Regions from separate parts of the Nocardia sp. NPDC049935 genome, predicted to be linked through region 2. Evidence: riboswitches for the same ligand, from Rfam matches in the RefSeq annotation. Region 2 holds a riboswitch; the other holds the start of a gene.
What was found. A riboswitch is a leader RNA that binds a small molecule or an ion and turns the genes downstream of it on or off. The one in region 2 is predicted to bind cobalamin.
Positions count from the first base shown of each region.

Region 1 (14,858 bases), on a different contig from region 2:
GTGAGCGCGATATAGGTTTCGCGATCCACGGCGAACCAGGTGGCGGTGGCCGCGGCGTCGTCACGGATCTCGAACCACTGCACCCCGTTGACGATCTGCAGCGCGGAAGCCCGGTTGAACTCCAGCGGCCGGTCGAGTCCGCAACGCAGCACGATGGGCTCGCCGCCCTCGGGGCGCTGCCAGGCCACGGTCGCCGGAGGCGCCGGATCGACCAGGGTCGCGCGGGTGAAATCGCCCATATCGGCGGGTAGTGCCGGGACCAGCGCCGTACAGGCGGGACCGTCGGCCGCGGGCGCGGGGACCGGGCCCAGCGCCACGGGGTCGGGCTCGGACGGACTGCGCAGGACCAGCACCGCGGCGACGACCACACCCACGACCAGGGCCACCGGCAGTGCGACCGCGGTGGCGATCAGTGCGGGCGGGTACGGGGTACGGCCGGCGGGCTCGGTCGAGTTCTCCGGCTCGGACGGCTCGGTCCGCCCCGATGAGTCGGCGTCCGGGGAATCGGCGTCCCGGTCCGGCGATGTCCCCGGCATCCTCGGCGGTCCTTTCGTCGAACGGCCGGCGCGGCATCCGGCCGCCGCGCCTGGTCACCGGGCACAGGGTACCGTCGGTCCGGAGCGGGGCGGGGAGCGGCGGGCGACCGCGGCGGCGGCGAGCGAGGAAGGGTCGCACGATCAGTACAGGACCGACGGTCGCGGAGATGGGCGAATTCGCCCTCATCGCCCGGATCAACGCAGGCCGGGCCCACGGACCGGCGGTCCGGCTCGGCCCGGGCGACGATGCCGCGGTCGTGACGGCCGCCCGCGGCCACTACGCGGTGAGCACCGATATGTTGATCCAGGACCGGCATTTCCGGCTGGACTGGTCGAGTCCCGAGGACATCGGCCGCAAGGCGATCGCGCAGAACGCCGCCGATATCTACGCCATGGGCGCGGAACCCACCGGCTACGTCATCGGGCTGGGGATCCCCGCCGACTGCCCGGCCGAGGCGGTGCTGCGGCTGGCGGACGGATTCTGGGACGAGGCCGCGCGGGCCGGTGGTTCGGTGGCCGGCGGGGATATCGTGCGCAGCCCGCACTGGGTGATCTCGGTGACCGCTTTCGGCGATCCGCTGGCAGACGCGTATCTCACCCGGTCCGGCGCGCGGGCGGGCGGCACGGTCGCGATCGCCGGCAGCCCGGGCTGGTCGGCGGCGGGATATGCCGTGCTCACGGCACCGGAGGTCGCGGAGACCGCGGAGACGGAACGGGCGCTGGCCGCGCATCGCGCGCCGCGGCCACCGTACGATCTGGTGCGCGCCGCGATCCGCGACGGCCACGCGCCCGTCGCGCTCACCGATATCTCCGACGGACTGCTCGCCGATCTGGGGCATCTCGCCGCCGCGTCGGGAGTCGCGGTCGATATCGGATTCGGCGCACTGGCCGACCCCGCGCTGCGGCGCTGCGCCGACGCGCTGGAAGCCGATGCGCGGCAATGGATTCTGACCGGCGGCGAGGACCATGTGTTCGCCGGCGTCTGGCCGCCCGGAGCGGAGCCGCCACCCGGTTGGACCCCGATAGGGCGTATCGAGGCCGGTCAGGGCGTTACGGTCGACGGTGTCCGATACGAGGGTCCCACGGGCTGGGAAGCCTTCGCGGGGACGGACTCGGCGAAATCGGACCGGTCACGATAGGTTGTGCGGTCATGGGCACGAAACCACTCGCGGACATCATCGATCCGGGCTGGGCGAAAGCGCTGGAGCCGGTGGCCGATCGCATCGCGGCGATGGGCGAATTCCTGCGTGCCGAGAACGCCGCGGGTCGCGGGTATCTACCCTCGGGGGAGAACGTGCTGCGCGCCTTCGGGCATCCGTTCGAGCAGGTCCGGGTGCTGATCGTCGGCCAGGATCCGTACCCGACCCCGGGCCACCCGATGGGGCTGAGCTTCTCGGTGGCGCCGGATGTTTCGCCGGTACCGCGCAGCCTGGCCAATATCTTCGCCGAATACAGCAAGGATCTCGGCCATCCCACGCCCGCGTGCGGTGATCTGAGCCCCTGGTCGGAACAGGGTGTCCTGATGCTGAACCGGGTGCTGACGGTCTCGCCCGGAAAACCCGCCTCGCATCGCGGTAAAGGCTGGGAGCAGGTCACCGAACAGGCGATCCGGGCCCTGGTGGCCCGGGACGAGCCGTTGGTGGCGGTGCTGTGGGGCCGGGACGCGGCCTCGCTGAAACCGGCGCTGACCCAGGCCGAGGTGCCCTGTATCGAATCCGCGCATCCGTCACCGCTGTCGGCGTCGCGGGGATTCTTCGGTTCGCGTCCGTTCTCCCGGGTCAACGAACTCCTGGACGAACTCGGCGCCGAGCCGGTGGACTGGCGCCTGCCCTGACCGGGCGTCGAAAGAGAAACAAGTGAGGAGCACACCATGAAACTGCGCGGCATCACCGCCTCGCTCGCACTGGGCGCCGCCCTGTCGGGCGGGGCCGCGGCGACTGCCGGAGCCGCCCCGCTGCGGCTGGAGCCGGCCCCGGTCACCGCCCCGGTCGCCGAGGACTTCACCTCGAACGGATCGTCCACGATCTCGGCCTCGGTGAACGCCAAAGGCGCCTGCCTGTTCCAGCGGACCCTCAGCGCCATGGATCTGGACTGCTGATTTGTCCGTTCATACGGCGTAACGTCCGCATATTTGCGATGCTGAAAATCGTGAGTAATGCGAACAATCTGCTCGATCCCGTCCGGCTGCGATTGCGCGGCGTGGGCGGGATCGAGCTCGTTGCGGACCAATACGGCCCCTCCGACGGCGCTCCCGTGCTGTTCCTGCACGGCGGCGGCCAGACCCGGCACTCCTGGAAACAGACCGGTGCCCAGCTCGGCGCGGCCGGGATCCGGGCGGTCACACTCGACGCCCGCGGTCACGGCGACAGCCAGTGGGCGCCGGATCGCGATTACCGCTACGAGGCCATGGTCGGCGATGTGATCGCGATCCTCGAACAACTCGGCGGCGGACCCGCGGTGGTGGTCGGCGCCAGTATGGGCGGTATCACCGGCCTGCTGGCAACCGCGGCACCGGGCGGGCAGGCCATCTCCGCGCTGGTGCTCGTCGATATCGTGACCCGCCCCGAACCCGAAGGCGTGAACCGGGTCCTCACCTTCCTCAGCAAGAACCCCGACGGTTTCGCGACCCTGGACGAAGCCGCCGACGCGGTGGCCGAATATCTCCCGCACCGGCCGCGCCCCAAATCCAATACCGGCCTGCTGCGCAATCTGCGCGAACGCGACGGTCGCTGGTACTGGCATTGGGATCCGGGCATCCTCGGCGACAAATCCGCCGATCCGGACCAGATGGCGCGCACCCTCGACGGCACCGCGCGGGCGCTGACCATCCCGGTGCTGCTGGTCCGCGGACTGCAGTCCGATGTGGTCAGCGCCGAGGGCGCGGCCGAATTCCAGGCCCTGGTCCCGCACGCCGAGATCGTCGAAATCGGCAATGCCGCGCATACCGCCGCCGGTGACGACAACGACGCCTTCACCGAGGCGGTGGCGAAATTCGTGCTGACCTCGCGCTGAGGTGCCGTCAGGCCAGGCCGGAGTAATCCGGGGCGCGTTTGGCGAGGAACGCGTCCACGCCTTCCCGGCCGGTCGGGCTACCCGCCGCGGCGCCGATGGCGTCGCGTTCGGCGTCGAGCTGCTCGCTCAGCGTCGCGTTCGGTGAATCGCTCAGCAGGGTCCGGATGGAGGCGTAACTGGCGCGCGGGCCGCGGGCCAGGGTGCGCGCCAGCTCGCGGGCCGCGCCGAGCACCGCGTCGTCGTCGGCGGCGATCCGGGCCAGGATGCCGAGACGCTGGGCCTCGGCGGCGTCGAGTACCGCGTCGGTGAGCAGGATCTCCCGGGCCTTGGCCGCACCCACCAGGCGCGGCAGGGTCCAGGACATCCCGCCGTCCGGGCTCAGCCCGACACCGGGGTAGGCGGGCCGCATCCTGGTGCCCGGACCGCCGATCGCGATATCGGCCGCGCAGACCAGGCTCATTCCGGCGCCCGCGGCCCAGCCGTGTACCGCCGCGACCACCGGAACCGGCGCGGAGTCCAGAGCGCGAACCAGCACGTGCAGGGTGTCGGCCAGGTTGTAGAGGTGGGCGGAACGATCCTCGGCGGCCGCGAAATCCCGGACATCGCCGCCGGCGCAGAAGTTCGGGCCCGCACCGGTCAGCAGTACGGCACCCACCTCCGGTTTCAGCGCCTCCAGCGCGGCGGTACCCGCCGCCACTCCCGCGAAATCCAGCGAGGTGCCTTTGGCGGCGGTGGACAGGGTGATCTCCAGGACCCCGTCATCGATCCGGACGTATTCTGCTTCGGTGCTCATGGCCCAGACATTACTGCCGGGCGCACCATCCTGATCTCGGTTGCGGCGCCGAAGCGTTCGGACCGCTCGGTGCCGTCGGGGGCGAAACCGTATTTCGCGTAGAACGCGCGGGCCCGCGGGTTGCGGTCGAAAACCCAGAGTGAACAGGACCGGCCGGGTTCCAGGACCGCGCCGAGCAAGGCATGCGCGAGCCCGGTTCCGTACCAGCGGGCCCGGACGTACATGGCCGCCAGTTCGCGGTCGGCGACCGCCGGGTGCTCCTGCGGCGGGCCGTATCGGGTGAATCCGACCACCTCCGCGCCGATCCGCGCGATCAGGATCGAACCGTCGTGGCGGCGCGCGGCGCGGGCCCAGCTCGCGGCGCTGCGGTCCACATCGAACGCGTCGAGCAGGTGATCGGGTACGAGGCCGTGATAGGCCTCACGCCAGCAGGCGATATTGCATGCCGCCAGGGCCCGGGCATGGACCGGGCCGGCGGGGAGGATGGTCCAGGGTTGCGGCCCGGAGCTCATCCGCGGACCCGCCGCGGCCGGAACCGGCCCGAACGCGGACACGACTTCGCCCCGGCTCCCGTGGGGGAGCCGGGGCGAAGCGTATTCGAAGGTCTACGGGGTCCGCCGCGACGGCGGACGGTCCGGCAGCGCTCAGCCGCGGACGACTTTGCCCGCCTTCAGGCACGAGGTGCACACATTCATCCGGCGGGTGTTACCCGGGGCGACCTGCGCGCGCACGGTCTGGATATTCGGGTTCCAGCGACGGTTGGTGCGCCGGTGCGAATGCGAGACCGACTTACCGAAGCCGGGGCCCTTGGCGCAGACGTCGCAGACGGCAGCCATAGTCGCGAACTCCTTCATGTCATGGTGGGGATCTGCCACCGGTACAGCGGTCGATCCGAGAACAAGGTCGTCATGCCTGCCGAACACCGGGCTCGGAGAGCGCAGACCGTGTCACGGTCGCGCCAGGCAACCCTGCAAGGGTAGCCCGACCCGCATTCATACTCCAAACCGGGGCCGATGCGCCCGGCGCCGCGCCCGGAGTCCGGGCCCCGGTAGTGCCGAGGGAGCGGGCCGGTCCCGCTAACCTGGCGACCGGGAGATTCCGTTGGTGAGGAACGAGGTGGCGGTGGCCGAGGCCCGGCAGGTGAACGACGGTACGGACGGCGTATCCGACGGTACCGCGCCCGGCGTCACGGGGCTCGACGGCGCCGGTCTGCTGCGGTGGGGCCGGGCCTGTGTCTCGGGTCTCGAGGCGCGGCGCGGGGAGATCGACGCGCTCAATGTCTTCCCGGTGCCCGATTCCGATACCGGAACCAATCTCCTGTCGACCCTGCGCGCCGCCGTCGCGGAGGCGGACCGGGCGGCCGGCGGGCCCGGTGCGCCGATAGCGGCGGGCCGGGCGGCCGCGGCGCTGGCGCGGGGTGCGGTATCGGGCGCGCGGGGCAATTCCGGGATCATCATCGCGCAGGTACTACGCGGTCTCGCCGAGACGACGAGCGGTCCGGAGCTGACCGCCGCCGCCTACCGGGCGGGCCTGCTGCGGGCCGCCGTGCTGGTGCGCGAGAGTCTCAGCCGCCCGGTGGAGGGCACGATTCTCACCGTTCTGGATCGAGCCGGGGCCGCGGCGGCCGGATCCCGCGGGGCCGATCTCGCCGCCGCGGCGCGGGCCGGAGCCGAGGGCGCCGGGCGGGCGCTGGAGGAGACGCGCGACCAGCTCGACGTGTTACGTGACGCGGGTGTGGTGGACGCCGGCGCCCGGGGTCTGCTGGTGCTGCTGGACGAGATGGTCGCGGTGCTCACCGGCGCGGCCCCGGCACGCGGCGAATACGGGGGCCCCGTGGCGCCGCGCGCCGGGGCGCGGGCGGTACCGGAGGAAGCGCGCTACGAGGTGATGTACCGGATCACCGGGGCCGCCTCGCCCGCGGATCTGCGCGCACGGCTGGACGATCTGGGTGATTCGGTGGTCGTCGCGGCCGACGGTGACGGCGGCTGGTCGGTGCATGTGCACTGTGCGGACGCCGGGGCGGCGGTGGAGGCGGGGTCGGCCGCCGGCCGGGTGGCGGATATCCGCATCGAGTACCTCACGGAAACCGCACCGCCCGCGCGACCCGGTGTGGCGCACGAGGCGCCGGCCGCTCGCGGCCGTGCCGGGGTCCCGTGCGGTGGGGACCCCCGGTCCACCGTCCGCGCCACCGGGGACCGGTCCCGGCCGAGCTCCGGGCGGTCCGCCGAACCGGCCGACCGCTGTGTGCTCGCGGTCGCCGCCGGAACCGGCGCCACCGCGCTGTTCGAGGCGGCGGGCGCGGTGGTGCTCGGCGCCGAACCCGCCCTGCGCGCGGCCGCGCTGCTCGCGGCGATCCGCCGGCTGCCGCACCGCGAGGTGCTCGTTCTGCCCAACGGCGCCCTGCCCGCGCAGGAACTGGTCGCCGTCGGCGCGGCCGCCCGGGACGCGCACCGCGATGTGCTGCTGCTGCCCAGCGCCAGCATGGTGCAGGGACTGGCCGCGCTCGCGGTGCACGACCGGTCCCGGATCGCCGTCGACGACGCCTTCGCGATGTCGGAGGCCGCCGCCGCCACCCGCTGGGGAGCGCTGCGCCGGGCGCGCGAGCGCGCCCTCACCATGGTCGGAACCTGCGGGCCGGGCGACGGTCTCGGCCTGGTCGGCCATGATGTGGTCGTGATCGACGCGGATACCCGGACCGCGGGCCGGATCCTGCTGGACCGGATGCTCGGGCTCGGCGGTGAACTGGTGACCCTGCTGGTCGGCGCGCAGGCCCCGGACGGTCTCGCCGACGGTCTCGCGCACCATATCGGGGCGGAGTTCCCCGGTGTGGAGGTCACGGTGTATTCCGGCGGGCAGCACGGTGACCTGATACAGATCGGGGTGGAATGAGCATCCGGCAGACGCGGGTGCCCACGGTGACGGGAGTATCGCGATGGCGACACTGAGCGATCGGCTCGATCATGTCCTGGGCGCGAAAGCGGCCGGGTCGCTGGCCGACGCCTTCGATATGCGGACCGTGGAGGATCTGCTGCGCCACTACCCGTTGCGGTACGCCACCCAGGGACAGCCGCTCACCGAGGAGGCGCCGGAGGACGGGGCGCATATCACCGTGATCGGCCGGATCACCAAAGCCGAACTGCGGCCGATGCGGCAGCGCCGCGGTTCGCTGCTGAAGGTGGTGCTCGACACCGGCGCCGGCCGCGGTGTGGATGTCACGTTCTTCAACGGGGACAAGGTCAAATACGCCGTCCGCCAGGGCGCCCGGGCGATGATGTCGGGAACGGTGACCTACTGGCGGCCCGGACAGTGGAATCTCAGCCATCCCGGCTATCTGATCCTGCCCGAGGCCGGCGACGACGAACCGGCGCTGACCACCGTGCGCGGCGGCGGCGACCTGCGCGGGATCGCGCAGAGCGCCAAGGGCTCCGACGGCGTGGACATGTCGTTCTTCGAACGGGAATACCTGCCCGTCTATCCGGCCACCGCGAAAGTGCAGAGCTGGGAGATCCTGGCCTGCGTACGCCAGGTGCTCGATCAGCTGGACCCGCTCACCGACCCGCTGCCGGACGAGTTGCGGGCCGAACGGGCGCTGATGCCGGTCGGGGAGGCGCTGCGGCTCATCCATCTGCCCGAGCACAAGACCGATATCGAACGTGCGCGCGAGCGGCTGCGTTTCGACGAGGCGCTGGCCCTGCAACTGGTGCTGGCCGAACGCCGGCACGAGGTGTCGGCGCGGATCGCCCCGCCCTGCCCGCCGCGCGCCGACGGCATCGCCGCCGCGTTCGAGCAGCGGCTGCCGTTCGACCTCACCGCCGGACAGCAGCAGGTCATCGATGAGATCTCCGCGGATCTGTCCCGTGAGCAGCCCATGCACCGGCTGCTGCAGGGCGAGGTGGGATCGGGTAAGACGATCGTCGCGTTGCACGCCATGCTGCAGGTCGTCGATACCGGACGGCAGTGCGCGCTACTGGCGCCCACCGAGGTACTGGCCGCCCAGCACTACCGGTCGCTGCGCACGATGCTGGGTGATCTGGGGCAGGGCGGGGAGCTGGGCGCGGCGGAGCACGCCACCCGGATCACGCTGGTCACCGGGTCCATGCCGGTCGCCGCCAAACGCGAGGCGCTGCTCGCCGCGGTGACCGGCGACGCCGGGATCGTGATCGGCACGCACGCCCTCATCCAGGACGCGGTCGAATTCTTCGATCTCGGCATGGTCGTGGTCGACGAACAGCACCGCTTCGGCGTCGAGCAGCGGGACGCCCTGCGCGCCAAGGCGAAAGCGGGCAACTCCCCGCATCTGCTGGTGATGACCGCCACTCCCATCCCGCGCACCATCGCTATGACCACACTCGGCGATCTGGAGACCTCCACCCTCACCGAACTGCCCCGCGGCCGGTCGCCGATCGCGTCGAAGGTGGTCCCGCGCCGGGTACATCCCAACTGGGTGGACCGGGCGTGGGAGCGGATCACCGAGGAAGTCGGCCAGGGCCGCCAGGCCTACGTGGTCTGTTCGCGGATCGGTGACGACGAGGAGGGCGGCGGCGCCCGGGGCGGGAAATCGAAGGGCAAGGGCGCCGACAAGGAACCGCCCAGCACTCAGGCCGTCCTCGACGTGTTCGACCGGCTGCGTGCCGGACCGCTGGCGGCTCTGCGGATCGGGCTGCTGCACGGACGGTTGCCCTCCGATGAGAAAGACCAGGTGATGCGCGATTTCAACGCCGGCGATATCGATGTACTGGTCTGTACGACCGTGGTCGAGGTCGGCGTGGACGTGCCGAACGCGACGGTGATGGTCATCGTGGACGCGGACCGTTTCGGGGTGAGCCAGCTGCATCAGCTGCGCGGCCGGATCGGGCGTGGGAAACATCCCGGGTTGTGCCTGCTGATCACCGACGCGGCTCCCGGCGGGCCGGCGATGACGAGACTGGAAGCGGTGGCCGGCACCACCGACGGTTTCGAGCTGTCGGTGCTCGATCTGCGCCAGCGGCGCGAGGGTGATGTGCTGGGTTCGGCGCAGTCGGGGACGGCGCGTTCGCTGCGGCTGCTCTCTCTGCTCGACGATCTGGAGGTCATCTCCACGGCGCAGGAACTCGCCCGCGCGGTGGTCGCCGAGGATCCGGGTCTCACCCGCCATCCCGGGCTCGCGGCGATGATGCACGCGGCGGTGGATTCCGAGCGCCTGGAATACCTGGCCAAATCCTGACCGCCTCCGGGTCGCGTACGCCGGAAAAGGCAGCGGCACAGGGGAACCGGGGTGTGGTGACCGGCGTCAAACCTGGCACAGGTAACGCCGAGGGGAAGGGGTCGGGTAGATGGAATCGGAGCAGGGGTGCCGAGCGGTACGGCGGTTGTCGACGACCTCGCAGCCGCGGGTCCGGCCGGTGCTGCGGATGACGCGGCGCTGCCCGGAATGCGCGGCGGAGCGTGCCAGACGCCGGGAACCCGACGCTGGGGAGGGCTGACCGGTCCGGGCCGTCACGGCCCGGACCGGTTGTCATTTCGTCAGCGCACGGCCCGCGCCGCGGCGACCATATTGCGCAGCGAGGCCTCCACCTCGGCCGGGCCGCGGGTCTTCAGACCGCAGTCGGGGTTCACCCAGAGCCGGTCCGCGGGTACGGCCTTCAGCGCGGCGCGCAGCGAGGCGGTGATCTCCTCGGTGCCGGGCACCCGCGGTGAGTGGATGTCGTAGACACCGGGTCCCACGCCCGCGTCGAATCCGGCCGCGTTGAGGTCGTCGAGCACCTCCATATGCGACCGGGCCGCCTCGATCGAGGTCACATCGGCATCCAGTCCGGCGATCGCGTCGATCACCTCACCGAATTCCGAGTAGCACAGGTGCGTGTGGATCTGGATCGAATCGGCCACGCCGGAGGTGGAGAGCCGGAACGCGTTCACCGACCAGTCCAGGTACGCGGGCTGGTCGGCCTTGCGCAGTGGGAGCAGTTCGCGCAGCGCCGGTTCGTCCACCTGGATGATCCGGATACCGGCGTTCTGGAGGTCGACGGTCTCGTCCCGGATCGCCAGGGCGACCTGTTTCGCCGAATCCGCCAGCGGCTGGTCGTCACGGACGAACGACCAGGCCAGGATGGTCACCGGACCGGTGAGCATCCCCTTGACCGGCTTATCGGTGAGCGACTGCGCGAAGGTGATCCAGTCGACGGTCATCGGCGTCGGCCGGGTGACATCGCCGAACAGGATCGGCGGGCGCACGCAGCGGGTGCCGTAGGACTGCACCCAGCCCAGTTCGGTGGCCGCGAAACCGTCGAGCTGCTCGGCGAAGTACTGGACCATATCGTTGCGTTCCGGTTCGCCGTGCACCAGCACGTCGATCTCCAGCTTCTCCTGCAGGGCGATCACCTCGGTGATCTCCGCCTGCATCCGCCGGTTGTACTCGGCCTGGTCGATCTCGCCTTTGCGCAGTGCGGCGCGAGCCAGCCGGATCGCCGAGGTCTGCGGGTAGGAGCCGATCGTGGTGGTCGGCAGCGGAGGCAGCTGGAGCCGGTTCTGCTGCAGGGTCCGCCGCTCCTCGGCGGGTGCGCGCCGGATGGAGTCCGGACCCAGTGCGGCCAGCCGCGCCCGCACCTGGCCGTTGCTGATCCGGGGATCGGAGCGACGGCTCGCGGCGGCGGCCCGGGCCTGCTCGAGTTCCGCGGTGACCGCCTCGGTGCCCGAAATCAGGCCGGTGGCCAGTACCCGCACCTCGGCGACCTTCTCGGCACCGAACGCCAGCCAGGACCGCAGCGCGTCGTCCAGCTGCGTCTCCACCGCCAGCGAATACGGCACATGCAGCAGCGAGCAGGACGTCGAGACCGCCAGCGATTTCGCCGACCCCAGCAGAGTGGCCAGTGTCGACAGCGCCTTGTCCAGATCGGCGCGCCAGACATTGCGGCCGTCGACGACACCCGCGACCAGCAGTTTTTCGGCCAGCGCCGGAACAGCGGCCACTTCGGACACGTCGGTGCCGGCGACCAGGTCGACCGCGATCCCCTCGACCTCGGTGGCGGCCAAGGCGGCCAGTGCCGGGCCCGGATGCCCGAAGTAGGTGGCGACCAGGATCGCCGGCCGGTCGGCCGGTGCGGTCAGCTCGGTGTAGACGCGGCGGACGGTCGCGAGCTCGTCGTCGGTGAGATCGGTGACCAGTGACGGTTCGTCGAGCTGCACCCAGCCCGCGCCCGCCTCGGCCAGCAGCCGCAGGAGTTCCTGGTACAGCGGGACGAGTTCGTCCACCCGATCCAGCCCGGCGCCGCCGGAGGTCTTGGCGAGCTTCAGGAAGGTGACCGGCCCGATAACGACGGGTCGCGCCGCAACACCGAGTTCGATCGCCTCACGCAGTTGGGCGAGGACCTCGTCCGGGTTCAGCGTGAAGGTGGTGTCGGGACCGATCTCGGGGACCAGGTAGTGGTAGTTGGTATCGAACCATTTGGTCATCTCCAGCGGTTCGACCGAATCGTTCCCACGCGCCGCGGCGAAATAGCGGTCCAGCGGATCGGCGATACCGGCGACTCGCGGCGGCAACGCACCGAGCAGTACCGCCGCGTCGAGCATCTGGTCGTAGTAGGAGAAGGTGCCGACCGGGATGGAGTCCAGACCGGCAGCCTGCAGTTCGGCGTATTGATCGCGGCGCAGCGTACGGCCGGTCTCGTGCAGCTGATCGGCATCGATACGCCCCGCCCAGTACGATTCGGTGGCGCGTTTGAGTTCCCGGCGGGGCCCCACCCGGGGAAGGCCGAGGACCGTCGCGGTGAACGGACTTTGCGAAATAGCAGTCACGGTGTTCTCCAGTACTGAAGTTCGGTTTGCCAACGCCTTCCGCGGACGCGCGGCACCGATGAGACCCCGAATCTCCCGTATGAACGGGACGTGTCAGCACTGGTGGACCGCAACGCCCAATCCACGAGGCGGTGGTCACCGGGTACGGCGTACCCGGTACAACCGGCAGGTCTTCGGACTCACGGGCACCGGCCGATAGGCCGACCTACTGGCCGTCGCTTCCCAGGCCGTGCGCCCAGTGCTCATGACGGCGGTCGTTCCCGCTCACCGCTGCGGGACAGTTCCGGATTTCCACCGGATTCCCTCTCACCCGCTCGGTGGCGGGCTTCGACGCCGACCCGGACGTTCGGGGCTCCTCATCGTCCGGCCGGCGGACCAGCTGCGTCTCCTACCATAGCCCGGGCGCACGCCATCCCGGCATCGTGGTCCGCCGTGATGTTTGTGACGGCCCGATGACCAAGTCTTCGCAGGCTTGCCATACGCCCTTGTGAAGATTCCGTGAAGTGGACTTCGCTGTCGAAGCTGGATGTGGCGCCGGGTACGTTGGGTCAATGTTCTCGAAAGTCTTGGTTGCCAATCGTGGCGAGATCGCCATTCGAGCCTTCCGCGCGGCGTACGAGCTCGGCATCGGAACGGTCGCCGTCTTCCCACACGAAGATCGCAATTCGGTCCACCGCCTGAAGGCCGACGAGGCATACGAGATCGGCGAGCAGGGCCATCCGGTCCGCGCCTACCTCTCGGTGGAGGCCATCATCGAGGCCGCGAAGACCGCGGGCGCGGATGCGATCTACCCGGGGTACGGGTTCCTGTCGGAGAACCCGGATCTGGCGGCCGCCTGCGCGCGTGCGGGGATCACCTTCATCGGACCCTCCTCGGAGGTTCTGGAGCTGGCCGGTAACAAGGCGCGGGCGATCGCGGCGGCCCGCGAGGCCGGGCTGCCGGTGCTGGATTCGAGTGCGCCGTCCGCGGATGTCGAGGAATTGCTGGCGGCGTCGGAGTCGATGCGGTTCCCGGTCTTCGTGAAGGCGGTGGCCGGTGGTGGTGGGCGCGGTATGCGGCGGGTGGCGGAGCCGGCCGGGTTGCGTGAGGCGATCGAGGCGGCGTCGCGGGAGGCCGAGTCGGCGTTCGGTGATCCGACGGTGTTCCTGGAACAGGCGGTGATCAATCCCCGGCATATCGAGGTGCAGATTCTGGCCGACCAGCACGGCGATGTTATGCATCTGTTCGAGCGCGACTGTTCGCTGCAGCGGCGGCATCAGAAGGTGATCGAGCTGGCGCCGGCGCCGAATCTGGACCCGGAACTTCGGGAGAAAATCTGCGCGGACGCGGTGGCCTTCGCCCGGCAGATCGGCTATTCCTGTGCAGGGACGGTGGAGTTCCTGCTGGATGAGCGCGGTAATCATGTGTTCATCGAGATGAATCCGCGGATCCAGGTGGAACATACGGTGACCGAGGAGATCACCGATGTGGACCTGGTGCAGTCGCAGCTGCGGATCGCGGCGGGGGAGAGCCTGGCGGATCTGGGGCTCGGCCAGGACAAGGTGACGATCCGCGGTGCGGCGATGCAGTGCCGGATCACCACCGAAGACCCGTCCAACGGATTCCGCCCGGATACCGGCCGCATCACCGCCTACCGCACGCCCGGCGGCGCCGGTATCCGCCTCGACGGCGGCGCGAACCTGGGCGCCGAGATCGGCGCCTACTTCGATTCCATGCTGGTCAAGCTCACCTGCCGCGGCCGGGATTTCCCGACCGCGGTGGCCCGGGCGCGGCGCGCGCTGATGGAGTTCCGGATCCGCGGCGTCACCACCAATATCCCGTTCCTGCTGGCGGTGCTCGACGACGACGATTTCACCGCCGGCCGGATCACCACCTCCTTCATCGACGAGCGACCGGAACTGCTCGCCACCCGTGAGCCCGCCGACCGCGGCACCAAGATCTTGAATTATCTGGCGGATGTGACGGTGAACAAGCCGCATGGTGCGCGGCCGACGGCGGTGTATCCGCATGACAAGCTGCCGGGGATCGATCTGTCGGTGCCGCCGCCGGATGGTTCGCGGCAGCGGTTGCTGAGGTTGGGGCCGGAGGGGTTCGCGGCCGCGTTGCGGGAGCAGAAGGCGGTCGGGGTCACCGATACGACCTTCCGTGATGCGCATCAGTCGCTGCTGGCGACCCGCGTGCGGACCAATGGTCTGCTGGATGTGGCCGGGCACGTAGCCCGGCTGACCCCGGAACTGTTGTCGATCGAGTGCTGGGGTGGGGCGACCTACGATGTGGCGTTGCGGTTCTTGTATGAGGATCCGTGGGAGCGGTTGGCGGCGTTGCGTGAGGCGGTGCCGAATATCTGTCTGCAGATGCTGCTGCGGGGTCGTAACACCGTCGGCTACACGCCGTACCCGGAGCGGGTCACCCGGGCGTTCGTAGCCGAGGCGACCGGGACCGGGATCGATATCTTCCGGATCTTCGACGCGTTGAACAATGTGGATCAGATGCGGCCGGCGATCGATGCGGTCCGTGAGACCGGTACCGCGGTCGCGGAGGTGGCGCTGTCGTATACCGGGGATCTGGCGGATCCGGGTGAGAAGCTCTACACCCTGGATTATTACCTGAAGCTGGCCGAGCAGATCGTGGATGCGGGCGCGCATGTTTTGGCGATCAAGGATATGGCCGGGTTGTTGCGGGCTCCGGCGGCGGTTAAGCTGGTGACCGCGCTGCGCAGCAATTTCGCTCTGCCCGTCCATGTCCAC
Region 1 covers NZ_JBVJHV010000007.1:141-14,998, reverse strand. The annotation lists gene ACZ6SF_RS24925 (DUF3515 domain-containing protein) at 1-536, opposite strand, end outside; gene ACZ6SF_RS24920 (thiamine-phosphate kinase) at 587-1,675, shown strand; gene ACZ6SF_RS24915 (uracil-DNA glycosylase) at 1,687-2,370, shown strand; gene ACZ6SF_RS24910 (hypothetical protein) at 2,407-2,634, shown strand; gene ACZ6SF_RS24905 (alpha/beta fold hydrolase) at 2,685-3,548, shown strand; gene ACZ6SF_RS24900 (enoyl-CoA hydratase/isomerase family protein) at 3,556-4,341, opposite strand; gene ACZ6SF_RS24895 (GNAT family N-acetyltransferase) at 4,338-4,895, opposite strand; gene rpmB (50S ribosomal protein L28) at 4,986-5,177, opposite strand; gene ACZ6SF_RS24885 (DAK2 domain-containing protein) at 5,482-7,230, shown strand; gene recG (ATP-dependent DNA helicase RecG) at 7,274-9,544, shown strand; gene metE (5-methyltetrahydropteroyltriglutamate--homocysteine S-methyltransferase) at 9,844-12,111, opposite strand; cobalamin riboswitch at 12,279-12,416, opposite strand; partial or broken gene ACZ6SF_RS24870 (pyruvate carboxylase) at 12,663-14,858, shown strand, end outside.
Region 1: linked by a shared signal. The riboswitch ahead of metE (5-methyltetrahydropteroyltriglutamate--homocysteine S-methyltransferase) and the one ahead of ACZ6SF_RS29250 (ABC transporter substrate-binding protein) in region 2 are both predicted to bind cobalamin.

Region 2 (14,858 bases):
CGGTGAACGCCTGGATCACCGGCAGATCCCGGTTCCTCACCGACTCGACCACATAGCTCCCCAGCCCCGGCCACGTGAACACCGTTTCCACCACGGTCGCACCGCCCACCAGCACCGCGACTCCGACGGCGAGCGCGTGCAACGACGGGACGGCACTGTTGGGCAGCCCGTGCCGCCACAGGAGCCGCCACCGGCCGGCGCCACGAGCACGCAGCACCTGGGCGGCCGGGCTGTCCAGGAACGCGAGCAGCTCGGCCCGTAACAGCCGCGACCAGGTATCGGCCAACCCGACGGCCAGACAGATCGCGGGCATCCACACCTGCCGCCAGCTACCGTCGAGTGCTGCCTTGCCGATGCCGAATCCCACCACGAAGACTTGGATCAGCAGCAGCGCGACCACGAACCCGGGCACCGACGCGAACAACAGCGCGAGGCCGCGTGTCCCGTGGTCGGGCCACCGTCGGGCGAACTGCGCGGCGGCGATGCCGAGTGCGGCTGCCAGCACGAACGCGAGCAGCAGCGCCACCGTCGCCAGGATCAGCGTGGCCGGCAATCGGTCGATGAGTTCCTCGGCCACGGGGCGTCCGGAGGCGAAGGAGATTCCGAAATCGCCTCGTAGCAGGCCCCACAACCAGTGCGCGTACTGGGCGGGCAGGGGCCGGTCGAGATGCAACCGCTGTTCGAGTTCGCCGAGCTGCGCGGGAGTCGGTTCGGGGATTCCCTGCGCCACGAGGATCATCCGGGCGGGGTCACCCGGAGCGAGCGGCATCAGCATCCAGATGAGCACACTCGCCCCGAGCAGGGTGATCACGGCCTCGGTCACCCTGCGGCGGGCGAGCGCTGCCACACGCACGACCGCGACTACCTGCCGGTGCGGCTGGTGATGTGCCGGCGCACATTCGACACCGGGTAATCGGCCCACTCCGGCCCGGTCACCACCGTGAAGTACTTGAAGGTGCCCGCGACGACATAGGCCTGGTCCGCCACCAGGATCTGCTGCGCGCGTTCGAGGAGCTTGTCACGGCGCCCGGGATCGAACTCACTGCGCAACTGTCGGCCGATCGCGTCGATCTCCGGATTCGCGACGCCCTGCGCGTTCGACGAGCCCCCGGTGGTCCACCGCACCAGATACGGCTGGATCGGATCGGCCGTGCCGGACAGCGACCCGCTCAGGGCGACCGAGGATTCCCACGCCGCGGGGTCGCTCTTCACCTCGGCGGAATCCTCCGCGTTGACGATCCGCAGCTCGAACCCGGCCTTCGCCACCTGGTCCTGCATCGCGATGGCCACATCGTTGGTTTCGGGGCCCTGGGCCTGGGTGATGAACCGGACCACGAGCTTGCGCCCGTCCTTCTCCCGTACTCCGTCGCCGCCACGGACCCAGCCGGCCGCGTCCAGGAGCCGGTTCGCGGTGTCGAGGTCGTGCACCTGGTTGTCCACCGCGAACGACATCTCCCGGGGGTACAGGCCGGCGGCCGCCTCGAACTGGCCGTTACCGACATCGGCGGCGATTCCCGCGTAGTCGATGGCGGCGGTGAACGCCTTGCGCACCGCGGCATCGGTGAAGATTCCGGCCTTCAGATTCATCTCCACCAGCAGCGACTGCAGGGCCGAATCCGACGACAGGATATGCGTATCGGGATTGCCCTGCAGCTCGAGCTGCGCCGAGGTGGACGGATAGAACGCCATATCCGCCTCCCCGCTGCGCACCCCGGCGAGCCGGGCCTGCTCATCGGGAACGACGCGGACCGTGATGCCCCGCAACGGCGGGACGCCCTCCCAATGTCCCGCGTAGGGGTCGAGAACCAGGTTGTCGGGCGTCCACTCGCTGATCGCATAAGGGCCGGAGTAGGCGCCCGCGCCGACGATCTTCGCCGAATCACCGCCCGCGGCCTCCACGGCGGCGACATCGTAGATCTGCAGCGAGTTGTCCCGGGCCGCGAGCGCCGCCGGGACCATCGCGTTCGGCCGCGGCGTGGTGATCACCACCTTGTCGCCCTCGGCCTTCGCCGTCGTCGCCGGATCCAGATAGACCTGGGCGGCCTTGGACCGGGAGATCTGCCGGGTCAGTGCCGCCGCGACGGCCGCCGCGTCCACCGGTTTGCCGTTCTGGAAGGTCACGCCCTCGCGCAGACTCACCACCCAGCGGGTGTCCCCGTCGCGCGAAACGTCGCGCGCCAGCCAGGGCTCCACGGTTCCCGATTCGCCGACCTGCAGCAGGTTCTCGGCGACGCCCCAGTCGAACAGCCAGTTCGTGCCGGTCCCGATCGGATCGAGACCCGCGATCTTGTACGAGTTGTAGATGGTCAGGATGCCGTCGCCGGACTCTCGCAACTGGTGCGCGACCGCCGCCGCGTCCTCGCCCGTGTCGTCGGCCGCGCATCCGGTGAAGACCATCGCGGCGGCCACCGCGGTAGCCAGTACGCCCATCCGGGAGAAACGATGCCGGCGCGGTACGGGGGCATGGTCGGGTAGCCGCTCGGCACGACGCCGGGCGCGGCGAGTGAGCACTCGCATCTTCATCCTCGTGAAACTCGGTCCTGAACTGCGGGGCAGGTGTCCTGGCTCCCGGATCAACACTCGCCTCCGGCCTTCCAACCCAGGGAGGTCGTGGCCATCGGATGAAGGTCTGCTACTCGGTCACAGTTGCGGGACAGCCCCGGATTCGCACCGGTGTTCCCTGCTGTGAGGAAACTTAGCATCCCTTAAGAAAAGCGATCCGGGCTGTCGTGGTCGTGGTCTCCCCGCCCTGCCACGCCACCGGGTGATGCGGCTCTCCGACGGGCCCGGTGGCGTGACGGTGCGTGTCAGTAGACCGGAGTGCAGGGGTTCGGGATCGCCGATCCGGAGGCGAGGTCGCAGACCCCGCTGGTGAGCGCCTGGAAGGGGGTGATCACGAGGAGCGCGAGGATCCCGAAGATATCGCCCCGCTGGATGGCCCCGACGGCCGACTGCGCGGCGGTCGACCCGGTGTCCAGCATCGACGAGCCGGTCCCGGTCTCGGCTACGGCATCCGGCGTGGCCTGGGGAGCGGCCGTCGCGCCGGCGGCGGTACCCAGGAGGCAGGCGGCCGCGATCGAGGTGGCGGCTACACCGGTCTTCAGCACCTTGGGCATATTGGGTCGATCCATCGTCCTGCGCTCCTCGTCGAGTCGAAACAGTATCGCCCGGCGGTTCGCAGCCGGGCGAGAATCAACACTAACTTATCTGGCGTAGGTTCGGGGGAACTCGGCCTGGAAGGCCGAATGGAGATCTGGTGAACGACGGCGCTGTGAGTGCGATTATTCGTTGATCGGATGTATGTCCTCCACGAATTCAGGGCGGTTGTGGAAGGGACGACGGTGGGCGCGTTGGCGATTGTTGTGAGAATAGCCATAAACATGAATGCTGGTGGTGCGGGATTACCGGACATGCGGGAAGCGCCGTGGAGTAGCGTGGCATCTCGCGGCGAGCCGGTCGGAAGCCGGTTCGCCGGTCTCAGCATTCGCTGGTCGCCGGGATTCCGCGCAGTCGTTCGTCCAGCCAGAGCACAGCCTCGGGGTATCCGAGACCCGCCGCGATGATGTGCTCGCCGAGCACGCTGCGGTAGACGGCGGTGACGCCGAGCGCGCACTGCTCGCGGAAGAGGTTGCGCGCCCCCTCCGCCGGAATCCAGAACTCCTGCTCACCGTTGTAGATGTAGAGCGGCGTCGCCGAGGCGAGGCCCGTCATCCGGGTCACGTCGTAGATATCGCGAGCGAGTGCCGAGCGCAGGGGGTCGGCGATGTTCGCGCCGATATCGATCGGCAGCAGCAGGATTCCGGGTAGCGCGAAAACGCTGATGCACTGGTCTTTCATCGGCGAGGTGGAGACCCACTGGGCGAGGTGGTTCATCCGGGCCAGGATCTCGGGCCGCTCCCGCGCGATGCCGAGGACGGCCCCCATGAACACCCCCGAGGCCAGATTCGCGTTCATACTGCCGGCCAGGATCTCGTAGTCGGCGGGCACCCCGCCCAGCGCCGCGCCGGCCATTGACGGCGCGAGCTCGGGTGCGTAGCTCTCGATCAGTTTCACCGCGCCGTGGGTGGCGATCGCGCCGCCGGAGTACCCGGTCATCGCGAACCTGCTCGCGCCGAATTCGCCGGACCGCCAATTCCGCACCGCGCGAACGGCGTCGAGCACCGCGTGGCCCGCGACATAGGGTTCGGCGTAGGCCATCCGCGGGCCCTCGTGATCCGGGATGAGCACGGCGTAGCCGCGTAGTGCGGCCAGGTGGGTGGTGGGTGGGACGAAATCGGTGAACGCGCTGTCGGCCAGCGAGAAACCGTGCGCCAGTGTGTAACTCGGGGTGCAATGCCGGCCGAGCGCATCGATCGGGAGGTTGTTGACCACTACCGGCCGGGCTCCGGGCGCCGGTGCGGCGGTCGCCGGAATCACCAGGGTCGCCGTGGCGAAGGACGGCCGGCCGTGCGCGTCGGTGGTCCGGAATTTCAACAGCACCGCCTGCCGGATCGGTACGACGACCAGCGGCGCGGCCGACGCGGTGATATCGCGGACCTCGATCACCGCGCCCGGGACCAGACCGGCGAGGTCCGGCGGCCACAGATCGAATATCGGGTCGCCGGTCGGCGCGGGGAGCACCGCCTGACGCAACGCCGCCAGTTCTGGTGCCAGATCGTGGGTCTCGTCCGGTGCCCGATCGGGTACCGGCGCGATCGCAGGCGGCGGAAGCACCTGGTCGATCCACTGCTGAATGGTGGGCAGCACAGCACCACTCGTCTCCGCGGGGAGCGCCGGTAATCCGGGCAGCGGGATCCCGGGCGCGGGCTGGGCGGCGGCCGGGCCGGTGAGCAACGGCACGATGAGCAACAACGCGAGAGTGCCGGCACGCAAACATCTCATGGCACACGCCCCTGGGTGCGAGATCGATCCGCCTGACACCCGGTGATATGCGGCTTCACCTGCGCCGTTATACCGGCGTCAGGTACCCAGATTACGCAGCCGCGGGCGAGTTACCGTGTTACGTCACACGATCGAGACGACCTGCGACCGATTCGAGACAACCGGGGACCGCGGCCGGGTATCTCGCGCCGAATCGCCGTCCTGTCCGGACATCCCGATTGCGCGGGGCCGTGCGTCTACCGTGGCGCCGTCCCGGTGCCGAACCGCCCGGGACGGTGCCCATTTCAGTGCGTGGACAATCGAGGGAGAGAGATGACAGTGTTCCGCAGCGCGGTCGCGGCCGGTGCGATCGCGGTATCGGCCGGACTCCTGTACGCCGGACCGGCGCTCGCCGCACCGGACAACGGCCAGATTCTCGAATGCACCGAGCAGTCGGTCGACTACTCCGCATTCCGCACGTGCATGTCGCAGTACAGTTCGCAACGCCTGACGCCCGAGGAACAGAAGCTGTCCGACGATATCGATCGCGCGACGAGCGAATGCCGGGCGGAACTCACCCAGTTCAACCAGGACGGCCCGGGCTGTGCTCGATTGCGGGACCTGGACCCCCGGGCCGCAGACGCGTTGGGTGCCAACGACGGCGGGTAGCGGCGGCGCACGGACGGGCGGGCCCACCGGCGGTACGGCTCTCGACATCTCCGGGCCCGTCGAGTAGACCGAGAGAATGCCCCAATCGAGTGACGATGTCTGGGAAGTGCTGTCGACCGCACGGTCGATTCGCAGATTCACCGACGAACCGGTCGACGACGCCACGCTCGAGCGTTGTCTGCAGGCCGCGACCTGGGCTCCGAACGGAGCGAACGCGCAGCTGTGGCGTTTCATCGTCCTGGACGGGGCCGAGCAGCGCGCCGCTGTCGCCGAGGCGGCCCGGATCGCCCTGGAATCGATCGAATCGATCTACGGGATGACCAGGCCCACCGACGACGATCACAGCCGCGCCGCACGCAACAACCGGGCCACCTACGAGTTGCACGACCGGGCCGGCGAGTACACGTCGGTGCTGTTCACGGCGTTCAAGAACGATTTCTCCTCGGAGTTCCTGCAGGGCGGGTCGATCTATCCCGCCCTGCAGAACTTCTATCTCGCGGCGCGTGCGCAGGGGCTGGGCGCCTGTTTGACGAGCTGGGCGTCGTACGGCGGTGAGCAGGTGCTGCGCGAATCGGTCGGTATTCCCGATGAGTGGTTCCTGGCCGGGCATATCGTCGTCGGCTGGCCGCGCGGACGGCACGGGTCGGTGCGGCGGCGGCCGCTGACGGATGTGGTGTTCCGCAACCGCTGGGATTCCGAGCACGCCGATATCACCTTCGGCCGGGGCGCCCGGCCCAGGGGATAGCCGCTCACGGCGGGGTGTCGCCGAGTTTCCGCTGTTGCGCGACGAGTTCGTCCAGATCGGTCAGCCGGTGCAGGCCGGCCAGGGGCCGCGACATTCGCCGGTTACCGGACAACGCGTCTTCGTTGCGCGACAGGAAGTACCAGTAGCCGGCGGTGAAGGGGCAGGCGTCCGGGCCGACCCGCCGATCGGGGCGATACCGGCAGTCGCCACAGTAGTCACTCATCCGGTCGATATACGCGCCGCCGGACGTGTAGGGCTTGGTGGCGAGGAGCCCGCCGTCGGCGTGCTGTGACATGCCGAGAACGTTGCCGATCATCACCCACTCGTAGCCGTCGACGAAACAGCGATGGAACCAGTCGGCGACCGCGGCGGGCCGCCAGCCGCGTTGCAGGGCATAGCTCGACAAAACCATCAATCGGGGAATGTGGTGCACCCAGCCGTGCTCGCGGACGTCGGCCAGTACCCCGCGCAGGCAGCGGGCCTCCACCGCGTCCGCGTCGAGATCGGCGAACCAGCCGGGAAGCGGGCGGCGGGCCGCGAATTCGTTGCGGTGGCGATACTGCCGGCCGAAATGCCAGTAGGAATGCCAGATGTAATCGCGCCAGCCGATCAACTGCCGGATATAGCCCTCGGCGCCGGCCAGTGGCACCCGCCCGGCGCGATACTCGTCCTCCGCGGCGTACGCGCATTCCAGCGGGTCGAGCAGTCCCAGATTCATCGGCGCGGAGAGCAGGCTGTGCGCCATCCACGGATCGCCGGCCAGCATGGCGTCCTCGTGCGGGCCGAAGTGCGGGAGTCGTTCCCGGAGGAAATGCCGCAGGGCCGCCCGCGCCTCGCCGCGGGTGACGGCGAATTCCCGCGGGCCGTCGTTGCCCACGAAGGATACGACGCCGTCGCGCTCCCAGCGGTCCAGATCCGCGCGTACCCGGTCGTCGATCTCGTCCTCTTCCGGCCACCACGGTGGTGGTACATCGAGCCGGACCGACTTCGGCGGCGGTTCCCGGTTCTCGGTGTCGAGATTCCATCGGGACCCGGCGGGTTGTGCCCCGTCCATCAGCAGGTCGAAGCGGCGTCGCGCGTCCCGGTAGAAGTCCTCGAGGAGCAGACCCGACCGGGAACGCGCCCATTCCTCGAAAGTGGCGTGGTCGGTGGCGAAACCGCGGGCGGGCAGGACCTCGACCTCCGGTAGCGATCGTACGAACCGGTCGGCCGCCCAGGATGTCGGCCGGCATACCGTGAGCCGGTCCGGAACCCGGTCGAGCGCCTCCCGGTAGGTATGGGTGCGGAGGAAGAGCGCCTGGTCACCGAGTTCGGCCGCGCGGTGCCGCAGTGCCGACAGCACCAGATGCGCCTTGCGCCGGTGGAAGCGGCGGCGCCCGAAGACGGCACGGGACTCGATGAGCAGGACCGGCTGGTCCGGGGAATCGAGGAAATGCGGGCCCAACTGGTCGGCGAAACACCATCGCCGCGGCTCACCACGTGTCATCTGCGGTCCTCCGACAGCTCACGACAAGAGTGTGGGAAGGCTGATCCGGACGATCGAGGCTAACCGGGTTCGGGGGGCCCGCACGCGCGCCACGCCGCGAATGCCGAAGGCCGGGGACCCTGTCGGTAGAAGGGTGGGGAATCGGTCAGGCGTACATCGACGGCCTGCACGGTTCGACCGGCAGCCGGGCGCCACCGAGGAACGAGCCGGGGGACACCCGCATCAGGGCGCGGAATTCGGCGTTCATATGGGATTGGTCGTAGTAGCCGGCACCGGCTGCCAGGTGCGACGACGGCGATGTTCCGAGGCGTGCTACGAGTCGCCGCACCCGGTCGATCCGGGTGTAGTGCTTGGGCGAGACACCGATCCCGGCGCCGAAGAGGTTTCGAAGCTGACGTTCGCTCACCGCCAGGGCATGGGCCAGCGTGGGAATACTCGGGGCACCCGGTCGGGCCGATACGGAATCGACAGCGGTCCGGAGCAGGTGCCGGTGCTGCCGCTGGGTCGGCGTCTCCCGGATGCGCTGTGGTAGCCGCTGTTCGAGATAGGGGAACAGCTCGTCCGGACCCAGCTCTACCAGGTCGGCGGCGAGCTGCGCGGCCGGCCCCGGCAAATCGGCCAGGCGGACGACCCGGTCGGTCAGATCTCCGGCGGCCACCCCGAGCAGCGGGCCGGTGGCGCCCGGAGCGAGCCGTAGCCGCAGACAGCCCAGCGGTTTCTCCGCCGCCGCATACGTCGCTCTCGTCCGGGGCCCCAGGACGAGGGCGTCGCGCGGGCCGTGGTCCTCGGTGCGCAGCACGATCATGGTGACGGCCTGGGGAATATGCGCGAAGGGCAGGCGTGCGTCGCGCACGGTCGGAATACGGCCGAGTTCGGTGAGCCAGGGGCGCAGGGTCGCGGGGGCTGGTGCGGTGGTCTCGACGAGATCGGTCGTCACGGGCGACTGGGGCCGCGGCATGGTCACTCTTCGACTGTAGGCAGGTCAGGGCGATCGCGCTGTGCCGAAATCTCCTATCGGCCCGGGCTGCGGGAACGGCACGATACAGCGATGATCGTGATAACCGGTGCCACGGGCACCATCGGCGGCGAACTCGTTCGTATCCTGACAATGCGCGGCGCGAAAGTTCGTGCCGTGACCCGGAATCCGGATGCGACCCGGTTCCCGGGCCGGGTGGACGTCGTGCGCGGAGACCTCGCGGATGCCCGGGAAATGGAAGTCGCGCTGGCGGGCGCCGAAGCAGTGTTCGTCCTCGGCGTGCTCGGCCCGGAGTATATCGACGCGGATCGGGCGCTGATCCGGGCCGCTCGGGATGCCGGGGCACGCCGCATCGTGAAACTGTCTGCGATCGGCACCGGCGATCCCGGGCTGGGCCGGGTCGGCACCTGGCATCTGCCGGGGGAAGAAGCGGTCCGGGACAGCGGTGTCGACTGGACCGTGCTGAGACCCAGCTCCTTCGCCTCGAACACCCTCAGCTGGGCGCCTGCCATCCAGGCCGGCCGCCCCGTCTCGAACCTGACCGGGTCGGGCGCGCAGGGCGTGGTCGATCCCCGTGACGTCTCCGCGGTCGCGGCGGAGGCACTGCTGTCCGCCGCGCACTCCGGTCGCGTCTACACCTTGACCGGCCCCGAACTGCTCACCACATACGACCAGGCCGCCACCCTGGCGGCCGCGCTCGGGCACCCGGTCGAGGTAACCGATATCGGGGCGGACACCGCCCGCGAACATATGCTCGCTGCCGGAGCCACACCGGAATTCGCCGACGGTGCGCTGGCCGGCCAGGCATTCGCGGCGGCCGGCGGAAACGCGGTGCTGACCGATGATGTGGCCGCGGTGCTGGGCCGACCGGCGCGAACCTATGCGGAGTGGGTCGATGACCACGTCGCGGCATTCGCCCGGGAACCGGCGGAGGGCGACTGGCGGGCGTACTGAATCCGCGCGAGGACCCGCCCACTGCCGTCCGGAACCGGGACGGCAGCGCTCGGCGTATATCGACGCCGGATCAGTGCCCACGCACCTCGAGGGGTTCGCGGCCGGATTCGCCTACCTCGGGCGCCTCCGACCGGCCGATGCCGGACGGGTACAGGCGCCTGCCGGTGAACAGGGCGACGATCGCGGCGAGATACACGAGCGGGGCGAGCCGCAGTGCTTCGAGCAGGCCGATCCGGTCCGCGAGGAGGCCGATCACGAAGGGGCCCAGTGCCAGGCCCAGGACATTGTTGGCGACAGTGAGGGTGCCGAGTGCGGACGATCGCACCGTGGGATGGGTGAGCGACGCCACGATCGCGGCGCTGGGACCCGAACTGCCCGCGGCGAAGAAGCAGCCGACCGCGATCAGAATCAATTGCGGAGCGCCGGCTTCGAGCCGGAACCCGATGCCCAGGGCGATCAGCGAGAGCACGCAGAAGGTGATCGCGGCGGACCATTTCCGGGCCGGATCACCGCGGCCGACCCGGTCGGTGATCATCCCGCAGACGATCATGCCGATCGCGATCAGCAGCACGAAGACCGAGGCGATCGTCCCGGCCTTGTCGGGGTCCATCTCGTAGTAGCGGTTGAAGAAACTGGGCGACCAGGCCAGCATGACCGCGGCGGTGAACATCTGCAGTCCGCCACCCAGATAGGCGCACCACAGGGCCGGGTCGGTGAACAGGCTCGATACGGGGGCGCGGGGAGTGCCGAGTCCGGGTTCGGCCGTATCGGGAACCGGGTCGGCGGTGTGGTCGGCGAGACGGCGTTCGGTGACCACCACCCGGAACGCGGCCACCAGGATGAGACCCAGCACCGCCATCGCGGCGAACGACCAGCGCCAGCTCAGATGCACCGCGATCACCGCGCCGACCGAGACGCCCACGACCGAACCGAAGGATCCGCCGGCCATGAAGGCGCCGCTGAGTGTGGAGTGGACGCGAGGTGCGAAAACACTGAGCACCACCGCGATACCGACGCTCCCGTACGCGGCCTCGCCTACGCCGACGAAGAAGCGGGCGGCCAGCAGTTGCTCGTAGTTGGCGGCGATCGCGCACAACAGCGTCGCGGTGCTCCAGAGGGCGGCCATCAGGGCCAGGGATCTCACCCGGCCCCAGCGATCCGCCAGCAGGGAGAGCGGCAGGGTGAGCAGTCCGACCATCAGCGCGACGATGCTGGTGAGGGAGGCGAGCTGGGAATCGGTCAGGGCCCATTCGGATTCGAGGAACGGGAACACCGCACTGAGGACCTGCCGGGACATGTAGTCGGAGAGCAGCAGCCCGAACGCGAGGGCGAAGACGACCCACGGATAGATCGCCGAGCGGCGGCGCGGGCCGGGACGAGTGGCCCCGGGATCGGTGGTGCCCGGCCCGGCGGGCCCGCCGGGCGGTGTGCCGATCGTGGTGGGAGGTAATCCCATGGAGACTCCTGGAGGGGACGGCGGGGGTGCGGTGGGAGCGGCCGGCGTCACGAGGCCGCGCGGCGCGCCTCGAACGCCTCGAGTTCCTCCGCGAGGATCGGCACGCCGAGGTTGCCTCCACGCCGCAGCGGGATGTCGTTCATCGCCATGAACTGCTCGGTCCATTCCGGATCCCAGCGGGACAGGGTGTCCCACAGCGGGTTCCAGTTCCCGTCGCTGCGCATCCGGTCGATGGTCGGGGTCGGATCGGGGTGTGTCATGCGGCACTCGTTTCACGTGCGGGGCGATTCCGGGCCGAGAGGAAGACGGCGCAACCGGAAGTGGCGTGCATCACTTTATGTGGACTGTGACGCAGATAATTACCCTGACGGGACCGAGTTCTATCCATTTCGGGACACACGGCGGTGCCGGTACGTCTCGGTCCGGAGAACTCGGACGACGCGCGCTACCGCTCAAGCTGTTTGCGCCACTCGCGCGGACTCATGCCGAACTGCTGGTGGAACCACCGGGAGAAGCTGCTCGGCGTGGAGAACGCGAGTAGTTCGGAGATCTCGGTGAACGAGTAGCGGCGGCCGGTGACCATCCGCTTCGCGAGCTCCACGCGGGTCGAGTCGAGCACCGCGGTGAAGGTCAGTCCCGCCCGGCTCAGGTGCCGGTGCACGGTCCGCCGGTCGACGCCGAGGCTGCGTGCCACCTGATCGACCGAGCACCGGCCGGTCGGGAGCAGGAGCTCGATGAGCTCGCGCACCCGGGAGACGATCGTGGACTCCGCCGGCACCGCGAGGGTGTCGAGGAACTGCTGTGCGTACGACCGGAGCAGGGGGTCGGAGAGCCGGTTCGGTTCGTCCAGGTCGCCGGTGTAGACGACGATCCCGGAGTATTCGCCGTCGAAGACCAGTGGCGCCCGGAACGTCCGGCGGTGGGTGGTGTCGTCGGCGGGCCGGGAATGCTCGAAGCACACCGACACCGGATGCCACCGCTCACCCAGCAGATGGGTGAGCAGTTGGTGCATCGCGGTCACCGCCAGTTCGACGGACTGCCGCACGATCATCGGCTCGCCGGGATCGACGCTGGTCCGGAGGGTGGCCAGGCCGTCGCGCTCCGACAGTTGCAGATGCAGGGACTCGTTGTACATGTGCTGGTAGCGGATGAGCATCCGGACGGCGCTGCGGGCGTCGGGTTCTTCGCGGATGCTCACACTGAGCGGGCCGAGGGTCGACAGCCGCCGGCGTTCGGCGAGCAGGAGGGCGAAATCCTGGCGACCGGACTCGGCGGCCGACACCTCGAGCAGCCGGACCACCGCGGACGCGGGGATCAATCGGTCCGGCAGGTCGAGGCTCGCGGGATCGATATCGACACTGCGCAGCAGCCGGATGGGGTCCAGGTCGAGTGAGCGGCTCAGCTCGATATATCCGGTCAGCGACGCGTACCGCGCGAGGGGTCTGGCCACGACGTCCACCTGTCCCGAAAAGGTAATAAATCTGTCCCGTGGCGGTAAGTATAGGCGTGACGCCTTGGCTACGGTCGAGTAACCGGAGTCACACCGCAGCGCTTGCGACTACGCACTGTGGCTCGACGGATATCTCGTCCCATATCGCCCGGTGAGCACCCCGGGACGACCGCATCCAGGGAGAACGCAATGGCACAAGCGATCCGATTCCACGAGACCGGTGGTCCGGAAGTCCTGAAATGGGAGCCGGTGACCGTCGGCGATCCCGGGCCGGGCGAGGTCCGGGTCCGGCACGAGGCGGTCGGGCTGAACTTCGCCGATACCTATTTCCGCACCGGCCTGTATCCGGCGCCGCTGCCCGCGGGAATGGGAGTGGAGGCCGCGGGCGTCGTCGAGGCGATCGGCGCCGGTGTCACCGGGTTCCGCGAGGGTGACCGGGTCACCTACACCGGCAGCCCGCTGGGCGCGTACAGCACCGAGCGGGTGATGCCGGCCGAACACCTCATCGCGGTGCCCGGCGGGATCACCCTCGAAACCGCCGCCGCCATGACCATGCGCGGCCTGACCACCGCGTATCTGCTGCGCCGGATCCACCCGCTGCGGGCCGGCGATACGGTGCTGCTGCACGCGGCGGCGGGCGGTGTCGGGCTGATCTTCTGCCAGTGGGCGGCACTGCTCGGTGTCCGGGTGATCGGAACGGTGTCGACCGATGAGAAAGCGGCGGTCGCGCGTGCCCACGGCTGTGCCGAGGTCATCGTCTACACCCGGGAGGACGTCGCCGAGCGGGTCCGCGAACTCACCGGGGACGCGGGGGTACCGGTGGTCTACGACAGCATCGGCGCGTCGACCTTCCGGTCGTCGCTGGACTCGCTGGCCCGCCGGGGCCTGCTCGTCGCGTTCGGCACCGCGTCCGGGCCCATCCCGCCGATCGATGCCATGGAACTCGCGGTCAAGGGCTCGCTGTTCGTGACCCGGCCGGCGCTGGCGGACTACATCGCCGATCCGGCCGAACGCGCCGAACTCGCCGCCGAACTGTTCGGCCATGTCGCGGCGGGCCGCATCACCATCGAGATCAATCAGCGGTACGCGCTGGACGAGGCCGAGAAGGCCCATCGCGACCTGGAATCCGGGATCAGCGTCGGCTCGTCGGTGTTCGCGCTCTGATCCGTCCCACCCACTCCTCGAAGGAGGCTGCTATGACCACCACCGCCGATCTCGCCCCGGGCCGCGGTAGGACCCGCACCTGGACGCCGATGGATGCCCGGCCGCTGACCTGCAGTATCGGCGCGGAGTTGCACGGCGTCGATCTCGCCGGAGTGGCGCGCGACGACGCGCTGTTCGCAGAGCTGAAATCGCTGCTGCTCCGGTACAAGGTGCTCTTCTTCCGCGACCAGGACATGAGCCGCGCCGAGCATGTGGCCCTCGCCGAACGCTTCGGCCCGCTGGAGGATCATCCGGCGCTCGGCAGCGATCCCGACCATCCGGGACTGGTCCGGATCTACAAGGACCTCGACAGTCCGCCCGAACAGTTCGAGAACTCCTATCACTGCGATGCGACCTGGCGGGTGAATCCGCCGATGGGATGCGTGCTGCGCTGCGTCGAGGGTCCCGCGGTGGGCGGCGACACCGTCTGGGTGAATATGGCTCTGGCCTACGAGAAGTTGCCAGAAGGTGTGAAAGCGCAGATCGAGGGTCTCCGCGCGCGGCACAGTATCGAGGCCTCGTTCGGTGCGCGGATGCCGATCGCGCAGCGTCTCGACCTCGCCGAACGATTCCCGGACGCGGAACACCCGGTGGTCCGCACCCATCCGGAGACCGGCGAGAAAATCCTGTTCGTCAACAGCTTCGCGACGCATCTGACCAACTATCACACCGCGGAGAACGTGCGCTGCGGAATCGATTACGCGCCCGGCGCGGGTGATCTGCTGCGCTACCTGATGAGTCAGGCGACCATCCCGGAGTACCAGGTGCGATGGCGGTGGACGCCCGGCAGTGTGGCGATCTGGGACAACAGGTCGACCCAGCATTACGCCGTCCAGGACTACTGGCCGGCCGTCCGGAAGATGGAGCGCGCCGGGATCGTCGGCGACCGGCCCTTCTGAAACCCACTCTCGCTGTTTCCCATTCCGCGAATTCATCATCGATCGAGAAACGGAGTCACCCATGCATTTCCACGACGATGCGCTCTTCCCCGAGAACCAGGAGAAACTGGTCATCACCTGCGCCCCGTACGGACCCGAGTGGGAGCCGGACGATTTCCGC
Region 2 covers NZ_JBVJHV010000009.1:145,610-160,467, forward strand. The annotation lists gene ACZ6SF_RS29245 (ABC transporter permease) at 1-853, opposite strand, end outside; gene ACZ6SF_RS29250 (ABC transporter substrate-binding protein) at 862-2,517, opposite strand; cobalamin riboswitch at 2,535-2,714, opposite strand; gene ACZ6SF_RS29255 (hypothetical protein) at 2,808-3,131, opposite strand; gene ACZ6SF_RS29260 (lipase family protein) at 3,478-4,881, opposite strand; gene ACZ6SF_RS29265 (hypothetical protein) at 5,194-5,529, shown strand; gene ACZ6SF_RS29270 (nitroreductase family protein) at 5,606-6,274, shown strand; gene ACZ6SF_RS29275 (cryptochrome/photolyase family protein) at 6,279-7,760, opposite strand; gene ACZ6SF_RS29280 (AraC family transcriptional regulator) at 7,906-8,718, opposite strand; gene ACZ6SF_RS29285 (NAD(P)H-binding protein) at 8,809-9,690, shown strand; gene ACZ6SF_RS29290 (MFS transporter) at 9,761-11,146, opposite strand; gene ACZ6SF_RS29295 (hypothetical protein) at 11,194-11,406, opposite strand; gene ACZ6SF_RS29300 (AraC family transcriptional regulator) at 11,592-12,596, opposite strand; gene ACZ6SF_RS29305 (quinone oxidoreductase family protein) at 12,786-13,760, shown strand; gene ACZ6SF_RS29310 (TauD/TfdA dioxygenase family protein) at 13,793-14,698, shown strand; gene ACZ6SF_RS29315 (beta-keto acid cleavage family enzyme) at 14,760-14,858, shown strand, end outside.